Regions from separate parts of the Mesorhizobium sp. P160219 genome, predicted to be linked through region 1. Evidence: predicted binding sites of a transcription regulator. Region 1 holds the regulator's gene; each other region holds the start of a gene.

Region 1 (4,163 bases):
CTTCGCCTGCGCGACCGACATCAGCGCCAGCGACATGGCGACACCCGCCAGCATGGCGGCTGCAAATCTGTTCATCATAATCCTCCCTGCGCCGCGTGCGGCGCGACAAAACTGGCCCGAGGGCCGGCACACAGAGGCCCTATTTTTTCGAGCCTCGAAAAAATACTGGTTCAATGATAAGGCGCTGTCAACATCGATTCTGATGGATTCTGATGGCCTTGCCGAATTTTTTCGAGGTCCGCAATAAACAATGACAGGGCTGCCGGCGTCTGCCAATATTTGGCTGGTGCCGTCGAACGCCTTCACTATCATGAGGCGCGAGGAGGCCGGGAGGAAACAAATGTCGGTTGGAATCCGCCACGACGATCTGCGCCGTCGCAACCGTGCCATGGTGATTTCGGCCGTGCGCCGGGCCGGCCAGCCGTCGCGGACCGAGATTGCGGCGACCACCGGCCTCAGCCACTCGACCATATCGGCAATCTCGTCTGATCTGATTCAAGAAGGCGTCCTGATTGAAGGCAAACCTGGCGAGACAGGCGCACTGAAACGCGGCCGGCCGCAGGTCGGCCTTGGCCTCAACCCGGAAGCGGCGGCGGTGATGACCGTCGTGCTGTCGCTCAATTTCCTGTCCGTCACCGTCATCGACTATGCCGGCCACGTCGTCGCCGAGGAACAGCGCCGGCTGGACACGCTGACCAAGCCGCGCGACGAGCTGATTGGCGAATGCGTAGCAATCGTCCGGCGGCGGCTTGAGGATCCCGACCTCGATGTCCAGAGCATCGCCCGCATTGCCATGGGCATCCAGGGCATCACCGATTCGCAGGCGCGCGCCATGCTGTGGTCGCCAATCACGCCACTGACCGACATTGCCTTCGCCGACATGTTGGAAGTGGAATTCGGCATTCCGGCCACCATGGAGAACGACTGCAATATGATGGCGGTGGCGCTGCAATGGCGCCAGCCCGAGCGCTACCGCGACAACTTTATCGCCATCCTCTTGTCGCACGGCATCGGCATGGGACTGGTGCTGAAAGGCGAACTGTTCACCGGCACCCATTCCTCGGGCGGCGAGTTCGGCCACATGATCCACCGTCCGGGCGGCGCGCTCTGCCGCTGCGGGCGGCGCGGCTGCGTCGAGGCCTATGCCGGAAACTACGCCATCTGGCGCAGCGCCAAAATGATGGGCGAGGATGCCGAGCCGGTCGATATCGGCGACGCTGATATGCGCGCACTCGCCGCGCGCGCCCGCGAAACCGATGGCCCGGAGCGCGAAGCCTATCGCAGGGCCGGTGAGGCGCTCGGCTTCGGCCTCGGCAGCCTGTTTGCTCTGATCGATCCGGCACCCGTCGCCATGGTCGGCGTCAGCGCCGCCGCCTTCGACCTGATCGAACCGGCATTGCGCGAAGCGATCGCCCAGACCGCCGGCGGCCAGCACTCGAAATCGATCTCCTTCGACACCGAGCCCAACGAGCTGCCGCTGATCCGCGAAGGCTGCGCCATGCGCGCGCTCGGCTTCGTCGACCAGGAGATTTTCGCGCCGGGCATTCAGGCGAAATCCGGCAAGCATGTCGCCTGAATGGCCGGCAACGGCGCGACGCGCAGCATCCTAGTCTTCCCTAATAGCGTAGCCGGCGCCGCGAATGGTACGGATGACATCCGGCATGCGGCCGTTGTTGACGGCCTTGCGCAGCCGCCCGACATGCACGTCGACGGTTCGCTCGTCTATATAGATCGTCTCGCCCCAGACATTGTCGAGCAGTTGGCTGCGCGAGAACACGCGGCCGGGATGGCGCATCATGAATTCGAGCAGCCGGAACTCGGTCGGTCCGAGCCTGATCTCGCTCTTCTTGCGGTAGACCCGGTGCGATTCTCGATCGAGCACGATGTCGCCGACCTTGAGCACGCTCGACAGCACTTCCGGCTTGGCGCGGCGCAGCAGCGCTTTCACGCGCGCCATGAACTCCGGCGTCGAGAATGGCTTGACCAGATAGTCGTCGGCACCGGTGGACAGGCCGCGCACGCGGTCGCTTTCCTCACCGCGCGCGGTCAGCATGATGATCGGCAGCCGCTCGGTTTCGGGCCGCACTCTAAGCCGCCGGCAGAGCTCGATGCCGGAAACAGCCGGCACCATCCAGTCGAGCACCAGGAGATCGGGCACGTTTTCCTGCAGGCGGATCTCGGCCTCGTCGCCGCGTGTCACCACCTCGACCTGATAGCCTTCGGATTCGAGGTTGTAGCGGAGGAGCACGCCTAGTGGCTCCTCGTCCTCCACGACCATGATGCGTGGCGCGATCATAGGCAGTTCACCCTCATCAGGCCGGCGTGGCCATCGCCGTCTCGTCCTGCTTCGGACGATTGGCGGGCAATTGCTGGCCGGTAAGCACATAATACGCATTTTCGGCGATGTTGGTGACATGATCGCCGATGCGCTCAAGATTCTTGGCGCAGAACAAGAGATGCGTGCAGGCGGTGATGTTGCGAGGGTCTTCCATCATGTAGGTCAAGAGCTCACGAAACACGGACGTGTATTTGACGTCGATGCGCTCGTCGTCATTCCTGAGTTTTGCAAGAGCTGCCGCATCGGTGGCGGCATATTCCTCGACGACGCCTTGCACCTGGATCAGCACCAGTTGCGCCATGGCATCGATGGAGTGCGAGAGGTCGCGCGGCGTGACGCTCAAGCCCACGGTGCCGACGCGTTTGGCGATGTTCTTGGCGAGATCGCCGATGCGCTCGAGGTCGCCGGCCATGCGGATCGAGCCGACCACGGCGCGCAGATCGTTGGCCATCGGCTGGCGCTTGGCGATCAGCGTGATGGCGCGGTCGTCCAGTTCGCGCTGGCGCGCATCCATGATGGCGTCGTCGGAAACGACACGCTGTGCCAGCGCATTGTCCGAATTGAGCAGCGCCCTGGTCGAGCCGCTGACCATCGAGCCTGCCAGATCGCCCATGTCGCGGATCAGCTTGCTGATCTGCCCGAGCTCTTCATCGAAGGAGGCGACGGTATGTTCACCCATGATCTTGGTCCTCGTGCCTGAAATTCACCCGCCGGAAGGTTCAGCCGAAGCGGCCGGTAATGTAATCTTGGGTGCGCTTGTCGTCGGGGTTGGTGAACATCTTGTCGGTTGCGCCCTCCTCGACGAGATAGCCGAGATGGAACATCGCCGTGCGCTGCGACACGCGCGCCGCCTGCTGCATCGAATGGGTGACGATGACGATCGTGTAGTTCTGGCGCAGTTCGTCGATCAGCTCCTCGACACGGGCGGTGGCGATCGGATCAAGCGCCGAGCAGGGCTCATCCATCAGGATCACTTCCGGCGACACGGCGATGGCGCGCGCGATGCACAGGCGCTGCTGCTGGCCGCCGGACAGGCCGGTGCCGGGCTCCTGCAGGCGGTCCTTGACCTCGTTCCAGATCGCCGCCTTCTTCAGGCTCTGCTCGACGATCTGGTCCATGTCGGACTTGCGCTTGGCCAGCCCATGGATGCGCGGGCCGTAGGCGACGTTCTCGTAGATCGACTTCGGGAACGGATTGGGTTTCTGGAACACCATGCCGACGCGTGCGCGCAGTTCGACGACATCGATGTTCTTGTCGTAGATGTCGTCTTCATCGAGCGTGATCTTGCCGGTCACCCGCGCCGAATCGATGGTGTCGTTCATGCGGTTGAGGCAGCGCAGGAAGGTCGACTTGCCGCAGCCGGACGGGCCGATCAGCGCCGTCACCTGGTTCTGGCGGACGTCGAGATTGACGTCGAACAACGCCTGCTTCTCGCCGTAGAAGACGCCGACCTTGTCGCCGCGCATCTTGATGACTTCGTTCGACTTGGCGTTCATTTTGTCGCCCACTGCATTTTCAAGGGACTGTTCGGTCATGATGTTCATACCAAATTGCCTTTTTTCTACCAGCGCCGCTCGAACCGGCGCCGAAGCACGATCGCGGTGATGTTCATGGCCATGAGGAAGACGAGCAGGATGATGATGGCGCCGGACATGCGCTCGACAAAAGCGCGCTCAGCCTCGTTTGCCCACATATAGATCTGCACCGGCAGCGCGGTCGCCGGATCGAAAGGCGTCGTCGGATAATCGGCGACGAAAGCGACCATGCCGATCAAGAGCAGCGGTGCTGTCTCGCCGAGCGCACGCGCCAGGCCGATGATGGTGCC
Region 2 (4,163 bases), 3.4 Mb from region 1:
GCGGCGAACTCAACAATCCGATCCGCACCTTGTTGCTGGATGCAGCCCGCAATCTGCCGTTCTGCGATGTCGGCACGCCGAGGGCGACAGCACCTGCGGAATACCGCAAGCCCTATCTCAGCATCGATCAGCAGCGCCGCTACCGCTACATCATCTCGCTCGAAGGCAATGATGTCGCGACCAATCTGAAATGGATCATGAGCTCGAACTCGCTCTGCCTGATGCCGCTGCCGACTTACGAGACCTGGTTCGCCGAGGGGCAGCTCGAGCCCGATGTCCATTATGTGCCGCTGGCGCCCGACTTCAGCGATCTGGCCGAGCGGGTGCATCATCTCGAGCAGCATCCGGCCGAGGCCCAGCGCATCGTTGCGGCGGCCAACGCCTATTGCCGCAAATTCGCCGACGAGCGGGCCGAGCAGGCGATCTGCCTGCTCGTGCTCTACAAATATTTCGTGCTCAGCGGCCAGATCGAGCCCGATCCGCAGGTCTGGCGGTTTATCGCGGGCTAGCGGCTTCCGGCGCCCTTAAGTCAGATGACGCTGCGGTCCATAACCAGATCGGCCGGGCCGAAGCGGTCCTTCGCCGTAAACTGCTGGTGCCAGTAGGGATAGAGCACCGGCGGCCGGCTGACGGCATCGAGACGCTGGCGTTCATCAAAGGACAGCGTCAGGCTTGCCGCGGCGAGATTGTCTTTCAACTGGGCCTCGTTGCGTGCGCCGATCACCAGCGAACTGACGGCCGGCCGGCCAAGCAACCAAGCCAGCGCCACCTGGGCCGCCGAGACGCCGCGAGTGGCGCCGATGTCGACCAGCACGTCGACGATCCGCCACAGCCGGCCCTCGTCGCGGATCGGCGGTTCCGACCAGCCGCCGATCTGGCGCGCCGTCGGACTGTCGCGGCGGTATTTGCCCGACAGCAGGCCGCCGGCGAGCGGGCTCCACACCAGCACGCCAAGGCCCTGGTCGACCGAGATCGGCAAGAGCTCATACTCGGCCTCGCGTGCTTCCAGCGTGTAGTGGATCTGCTGGGTGACGAAACGCGGCTGGTGCTGGCTGTCGCTGATGCCGAGCGCCTTCATGACCTGCCAGCCGGAATAGTTGGAGCAGCCGACATAGCGGATTTTGCCCTGGGCAACCAGCGTGTCGAGCGCGGAGATGGTTTCCTCGAGCGGTGTCGCGCCGTCCCATTCGTGCAGGAAATAGATGTCGATGACATCGGTCCTGAGGCGCTTCAGGCTCTTCTCGCATTCGCGGATCAGATGATGGCGCGACAGGCCTTCGTCATTGGGGCCCTTGCCGATCCGCATGCGCGCCTTGGAGGCGATCAGCACGTCGTTCTTGCGCTTGCCGCCGAGCGCCTCGCCGATGATCTCTTCCGACAGACCGTTGGAATAGACATTGGCGGTGTCGATGAGATTGATGCCGGCATCGATGCAAGTGTCGATGATGCGCGAGGCCTCCGCGAGATCGGAATTGCCGACGGCAGCGAACGGCCCGCTGCCGCCGAAGGTCATGGTTCCCAAGGTCAGCGCCGAAACTTTCAAGCCGGAACGGCCAAGCGTGCGGTATTCCATGTCAGATCCTCGTAGTTTTGGTGGGGAGGTGGTTTTAGCAGGAAAGGGCGGGGAAGCCCGAACGGGTCCGCCATTTGTAGGACAATTTGAGCGGCTTGTCGCCATCCCAGGGCGATGGATCGGCAATGCTCGCTGGTTTGCAGTGATGACCGGCTGGCCGGCGGCTTGCAATAAAACCGTCATTGCCGGCCTATATCAAGTCGGCTCAGGGTTTCATGTCAGCCGGCAAGCGGAGCAGTGGAAATGAATGAGCTAAAGCAGAATTCTGCGGCCAGGGATTGGCTGGAAGCCGAACTCGCCGACACGCTCGATGAGGACTATGAGCTGGAAATCTCGGAGCCGGCGCTGTCGCTGGAGATCGCCAAGATCTACAAGAACGCGCATCCGCCGTCGATCGATCGCATGCAGTATTTCCGCGACCTGATCGGCTTGCAGTCGGAACTGATCAAGCTGCAGTCCTGGGTTGCCTACCACAAGAAGAAGCTGGTGGTGGTTTTCGAGGGCCGTGATTCCGCCGGCAAGGGCGGCGTCATCAAGCGCATCACCCAGCGCCTCAACCCGCGCATCTGCCGCGTCGTGGCGCTGCCGGCGCCGACCGAGCGCGAAAAGTCACAATGGTATTTCCAGCGCTACGTGCCGCATCTGCCGGCCGGCGGCGAGATCGTGCTGTTCGACCGCTCCTGGTACAACCGCTCCGGCGTCGAGCGGGTGATGGGCTTTGCCGAACCCGATCAGGTCGAAGAGTTCTTCCGCGATGTGCCGGAGTTCGAACGCATGCTGGTCCGCTCCGGCGTCACGCTGGTCAAATACTGGTTCTCGATCACCGACGAGGAACAGCAGATGCGCTTCATGATGCGCATCCACGATCCGATGAAGCAGTGGAAGCTGTCGCCGATGGACCTGCAGTCGCGCGTGCGCTGGGAGCAGTACACCAAGGCCAAGGAAGAGACGTTTGCCCGCACCAACATCCCAGAGGCACCGTGGTACATCGTCGAAGGCAACGACAAGAAGCGGGCGCGGCTGAACTGCATCGACCATCTCCTCAAACAGCTGCCCTATGAGGACGTGCCGCACGAAGAAATCACGCTGCCCGAGCGGGTGTTCAACCCGGAGTACGAGCGCCAGGTCCTGCCGCGCGAGCTTTACGTGCCGGAGAAGTATTGAGCACTTTTCCTTCTCCCCGTTTCACGGGGAGAAGGTGCCTGAAGGGCGGATGAGGGGCAGCGCCGGCATCGACGAATTCACAGCCGTCGGACGCTGCTAACCTCCAAAAGCAGCGCTGCCCCTCATTGCCTGCCGGGCATTTCTCCCCGCAAAACGGGGAGAAAGAAGCCTGCGCCTGTTACTTCGCCACTATACCCGCTTGATCGTCACATGCGTGGCGAGCGCCGTGGCCACCTGCTCGGTGCACTGGTAACCCAGCTTCAGCATATCCAGCCCGGCAAACAGGCTCTCGCCCCTCCCGAGCAACACTGGCGACACAGCCAGATGCAACTCGTCGATGAGCTTCTCCTTGAGATATTGCCGGATAGTGGAAACGCCGCCGCCGACGCGGACATCCTTGCCGCCGGCCGCAGCCTTTGCTTGTTCGAGCGCGGCGTGGATGCCGCCGGTAACGAAGCGGAAAATGGTGCCGCCTTCCATCACAATGGGGTCGCGCTTGTGATGGGTCAGCACGAAGGTCGGCACGTGATAGGGCGGGTTGTTGCCCCACCAGCCCTTCCAGTTCTCATCCGGCCATTCGCCGCGGATCGGGCCGAACATGTTGCGGCCGAGGATCCAGGCGCCGACATTGTCGAAGCTGCGGACGGTGAACCGGTCGTCCACATCGGTGCTGCCGCCATCCTTGCCGACCATCTCGTGGAAGGTGCGGGTGCCGGTCATCCATTTGTGCAGATCTTCGCCACCAACGCCGAGCGGATTTTGCAGGTCCTGGTCAGGACCGGCGCCGAAACCGTCGAGCGACAAGGTGAAGGCATTGACGCGCAGTTTGGACATGGAAGACTCCCTTTGGTGACCAGTTGTGATTTGCAATCAGTATTCAAACTGATTGCATTTTGCAACTAGTATTTTTAGAGGCAAACCGATCTGTGGAATGCGCAGGGACCTCAAGCCGCCACGCGCTTCGGCATCACCGCAAACGGGCTGAGCCCAAGCCAGATCTGCATCTTGCCGGCGACGTCGAGATCGCCGGTCAGGCTGATCTTGTCGCGTTCCTTGTGAACTGTCGTCAGCCCCATCCAGATCGAGGTCATGGTGCACAGATCGGTCGAGACGTAGAGATCGACGTCGAAGCCCGGATCGTACCAGCAAAGATCGACCTCGCCCTGCTTTTCGACGATCAGCCACCACGATCGTTTTGACGCCGGCAGGTCATGGTACAGGAATTGTATCACGGTGCGCCCGTCCGGCAGCGGACTGGGGTTCAGATTGCGCCGCATGTCCCACATCAGCAGCGACGGATCGAGGTTTTTGAGCGACAGCCTGGCCTCGACCCATTTCTGGCCCCAAAACCCCATCGCCTCGACAACCGAGCGCAAATCCCGGCCCGCCTCGGTCAGCCGGTATTCGAACACGCCCTTCTCGGTCG
Region 3 (4,163 bases), 120 kb from region 1:
CGCTTCGTCTCCCCGGCGCCGTCCATGGCCGCCGCCTCTATCAACGTCTTCGGCACCGCCTGCAGCCCGGCGACGAAGAACAGGAAATTGTAGCTGATCTGCTTCCAGGCAGCCGCAGACACCAGCAGGATCATGGCTTGGTTTCCGTTAAGCAAGGGATCCCAGGCGATGCCGAGACCTCTCAAGGCGTAGGCCAGCGAACCGATCGAGGGGTTGAACAGAAACAGCCACAACATGCCGGCAATCGCCGGCGCCACCGCATACGGCCAGATCAGCAGCGTGCGATAAAGGCCTTTGCCGCGCACCACCCTCTCGGCCATGACGGCAAGCAACAGGGCCACACCCATGGCGACCATCGCGGTCGCCAGAGAGAACACCAGCGTAACTTTGATCGAGTTGAGGTAGGCCGGGTCGGCCAGCACCTTGCGAAAATTGGCGAGCCCGACGAACTTGCTCTTCAGCCCGAACGGGTCTTCCCTAAGCATCGACTGGTAGAGCGCCTGCCCCGTCGGCCAGTAGAAAAAGATCAGCGTAATGGCGAGTTGCGGCGCCACCAGCAGGTAAGGCAGGGTCTTGTTGGGAAAGACGACGCGTGGAGACAGTGTGGTTCCCTCGCTGTTCAGGAAGTCGTCCACGCGGGTCCGCGTGGACGAGGTTCAACTGACAAATCGCTTCAATTTCCGATCGCTTCCTGAATCGCCTTGTTGCCGCGTGCGACCGCGTTGTCGAGCGCCTGCTGCGCAGTCTGCTGGCCGGCCAGCATCTTCTCGAACTCCTCGTTCTCGATGTCGCGCACCTGCGGCAGGTTGACGAGGCGCACGCCCTTCGAGTTCTCGGTCGGCGCCTTGCCCAGCATCTGCAGGATCGGCGTCTCACGGCCCGGATTCTTGTCATAGAAGCCGGACTTCTTGGTCGCCTCATAGGCAGCGAGCGTCACCGGCAGATAACCCGACTTCTGGTGCAGATACTCCTGCACTTCGGTCTTGGACAGGTAGGAGAAGAACGCCGCGACGCCCTTGTATTCCTCGTCCGATTTGTTGCCGAACACCCACAGGCTGGCGCCGCCCGGCGTGGTGTTCTGGGGCGCGCCCTTGGCGTCACTATCATAGGGAAGCTGGCCGATGCCGTAGTTCATGCCCGACTTGACGATGTCACCGAGACCCCCCGACGATTCGGTGAAGATGCCGCATTCTCCGGCAAGGAAGATCTGCTTGGCTTCGGATGTACGGCCGCCATATTTGAAGGTGCCGTCCTTGGCCAGGTCGGCGAGGGCCTGGAAATGATTGACGAAGATCGGCGCATTGATCTTGAGCTCGACGTCGGTTCCGGCAAGTCCGTTCTGGTTGGTGCCATAGGAAACGTCGTTCCAGGCAGCGAAGGCCTCAAGGTGGATCCAGGTCAACCAGGTCGAGGTATAGCCGCAGGAAGCGGCGCCGCTCGCCTTGATCTTCTTGGCGGCTTCCCACACCTCGTTCCAGGTCTTTGGCGGATTGTTCACATCAAGCCCGGCCTTCTGGAAGATATCCTTGTTGTAGTAGAGGATGGGCGACGAGGAATTATAGGGGAAGGACAGCATGGTCCCGTCCGGCTTCGAATAGTAGCCGACGATGCCGGGCAAATACTGGCTCTTGTCGAAGGTCACGCCGGCGCTGGTCAGCACATCGGCCACCGGCTTGATCGCACCTTCGGCGGCCATCATGACGCCGGTACCCACGTCGAACACCTGGATGATATCGGGCGCTTGCCCCGCACGAAAGGCAGCGATGCCGGCATTCAGCGTTTCGGGATAGGTGCCCTTGAAAACAGGGAGAATTTCATAGTCGCTCTGGCTGGCATTGAAATCGTTGGCGATCTTGTCGACCACCTCGGCATTGGCGCCGGTCATTGCATGCCACCAACTGATCTGGGTGGCGGCGAAGGCGGAGGTGGTGGAAAGCAGGGTCAAGGTGGCGGCAACACCGGCCGCAAAGCCGAACAACTTCATGTTTCATCTCCCGTTTGTCATTGGCGAAAGGGGCACTCCCGCAAAGGCAATATGTGTCGCTGATGACAATCGGACAACGGATTTGTTGCTGTTTCGTGAATTTCATACCCGGCTAACTTCGCGCCCCCTCGCTCTGCAACGAGGACAGAGAGAAATGCCAAGCCGGCTCAGCGATACATGGGCGCGGTGGGCCTGCGACGATCGCCGACCGCCGGCGATGCATGAAGGGCCCCCGTGACAGCGCCACGCACCTGTACCATGCGGCCGCCATACCGGCGCTCGGCCAGATCGAGATCGGTAGAGCGGCATCGCGCCAAGCGCTGCTGTGACCCTGTCTGGAATGAGACAGGATCGCCGCAAGGTACAACCCGAAAAACCCGCTGTAGTTGTAGTTCGCATAACCGATTCTTCGTCAAGCGCGACATACTAATCAAGTGGACGGCTTGATTGCTGTGGGAGAGCAGGTGGGGCGAGATGCTGACGGTCTATAATTGTATCGTGCATGAGCACGATCTGAGACTGGTCGCACTGGCAGCGCTCATTTGCGGTATTTCTTCCTTCTCGGCGGTCAACCTGCTTCGCCATGTCGACCGCTCGAGCGAGCGCAACCGCTATACCTGGCTGATGATAGCAGCCACTTCCACCGGCTTCGGTATCTGGGCGACGCATTTCATCGCAATGCTTGCCTTTTCTCCCGGAATCCCCAACGCCTACAATGCGGAAATGTCGGCGCTTTCGCTCGCCGGTTCCGTCGCCCTGACCGCCGCGGGCATGTGGATCGCCACCTTGCGCCGGGGCATCGACTACCCTCTGGTCGGCGGCGCCGTCCTCGGCGCCGGTATCGCCGCCATGCACTATATCGGCATGGCCGCCTTCGAGGTCGAAGGGCGCATCGTCTGGAACCCGCTGCTGGTCGGCGTCTCGGTGCTGACAGGCGTCACCCTCGCCGCGCTGGCGCTGCTGGTCGTGTTGCGACGGCCGTCCATGCAGGCCACAATCGCCGCCGCCATCCTGTTGACGCTGGCGATCTGCAGCCTGCACTTCATCGCGATGGGCGCGGTGTCGATCTTCCCGGACTCCTCCATCGAGATATCGCAGTTCACGGTCGAACCGATGTCGCAGGCCTTCGCCGCCGCTGCTGTCAGCCTGGCTATCCTGGTGCTTTCAGCCGCAGCATTGTGGATCGACCTGCGCTTCCGTCGTCACAAGATCGAGGCCGAGCGCATGCACGGCCTCGCCAACGCCGCCGTCGAGGGCCTGATCGTATGCGACGGCGCCCGCATCGTCAGCGCCAATGACAGCATCGCCGCGCTAACCGGCATTGCGCCGGAAGTGCTGAACGCGATGCTGCTTGGCGACCTCTTCGGCGAACGCACCGCGGCCGGCATGTCCGACTGCAGCGGACAGGCACAGGAAGCGGAGCTCAGAGCCCATGACGGCGCCACCATCCCCGTCGAACTTATCGCCAGGAGCATCGACTATTGCGGCAAGCGGCACAGCGTGGTCGCCGTGCGCGACATCCGCGAACGCAGGAAGGCCGAGCAGGAGATACTGCGCCTCGCCCATTTCGACCCGCTGACCGGGCTCCCCAACCGCCGCAGTTTCTCCGGCCGGCTCGAGGCCGAAATTGCCGCAATGGACCGCGGCGGCAAGGGCGGGCATCTTGCGCTGCTGCTGCTCGACCTCGACCGCTTCAAGGAAGTGAACGACCTGTTCGGGCATGGCGCCGGCGATGCCATGCTGCAGAAGGTGGCGCTATGCGCCTCCGCCGTGCTCCGCCACGGACAGATGCTGGCGCGTCTCGGCGGCGACGAGTTCGCCATCATCGCTCCAAACCTTCCCGATCCGCAGGCGGCCGGCCGCATCGCCGAGGCGGTGCTGGCGGCCATGCGCGAGGAAAACCGGCTGTCGGTCGGTGGCGGGCTGGTGTCGGCCAGCATCGGCATTGCACTTTATCCGCTCGACGCCGATGAGCCGACACTCCTGGTCAGCCACGCCGACACCGCGCTCTACCGCGCCAAGGCCGAGGGCAAGGACACTTACCGTTACTTCGAGGCCTCGATGGGCGCCGAGGCGCGAGACCGGCGCGTGATGGAGCACGAACTGCGCCAGGCCATGGCGCGCGATGAGTTTCGCCTCGTCTACCAGCCACAAAAGGAGATCAGCAGCGGGCGGATGG

The links. Region 1 encodes PhoB, which activates phosphate uptake and scavenging genes when phosphate is short. Its sites were predicted from a motif close to TGTCATNNANCTGTCAT; they were not measured.
Region 2: the regulator PhoB is predicted to act here: its motif matches at 1,740-1,756, upstream of ppk2 (polyphosphate kinase 2).
Region 3: the regulator PhoB is predicted to act here: its motif matches at 2,047-2,063, upstream of ugpB (sn-glycerol-3-phosphate ABC transporter substrate-binding protein UgpB).

Annotation. Positions count from the first base shown of each region.
Region 1 is NZ_JBYNWG010000001.1:194,021-198,183, forward strand. Features, by position in the region: gene xylF (D-xylose ABC transporter substrate-binding protein) at 1-75, opposite strand, end outside; gene AC3EMP_RS00965 (ROK family protein) at 341-1,576, shown strand; gene phoB (phosphate regulon transcriptional regulator PhoB) at 1,607-2,296, opposite strand; gene phoU (phosphate signaling complex protein PhoU) at 2,313-3,017, opposite strand; gene pstB (phosphate ABC transporter ATP-binding protein PstB) at 3,058-3,882, opposite strand; gene pstA (phosphate ABC transporter permease PstA) at 3,900-4,163, opposite strand, start outside.
Region 2 is NZ_JBYNWG010000001.1:3,590,777-3,594,939, forward strand. Features, by position in the region: gene AC3EMP_RS17375 (glycosyl transferase family 90) at 1-509, shown strand, start outside; gene AC3EMP_RS17380 (aldo/keto reductase) at 530-1,573, opposite strand; gene ppk2 (polyphosphate kinase 2) at 1,817-2,737, shown strand; gene AC3EMP_RS17390 (dihydrofolate reductase family protein) at 2,927-3,571, opposite strand; gene AC3EMP_RS17395 (winged helix-turn-helix transcriptional regulator) at 3,682-4,163, opposite strand, start outside.
Region 3 is NZ_JBYNWG010000001.1:72,993-77,155, forward strand. Features, by position in the region: gene ugpA (sn-glycerol-3-phosphate ABC transporter permease UgpA) at 1-602, opposite strand, end outside; gene ugpB (sn-glycerol-3-phosphate ABC transporter substrate-binding protein UgpB) at 674-1,984, opposite strand; gene AC3EMP_RS00370 (bifunctional diguanylate cyclase/phosphodiesterase) at 2,459-4,163, shown strand, end outside.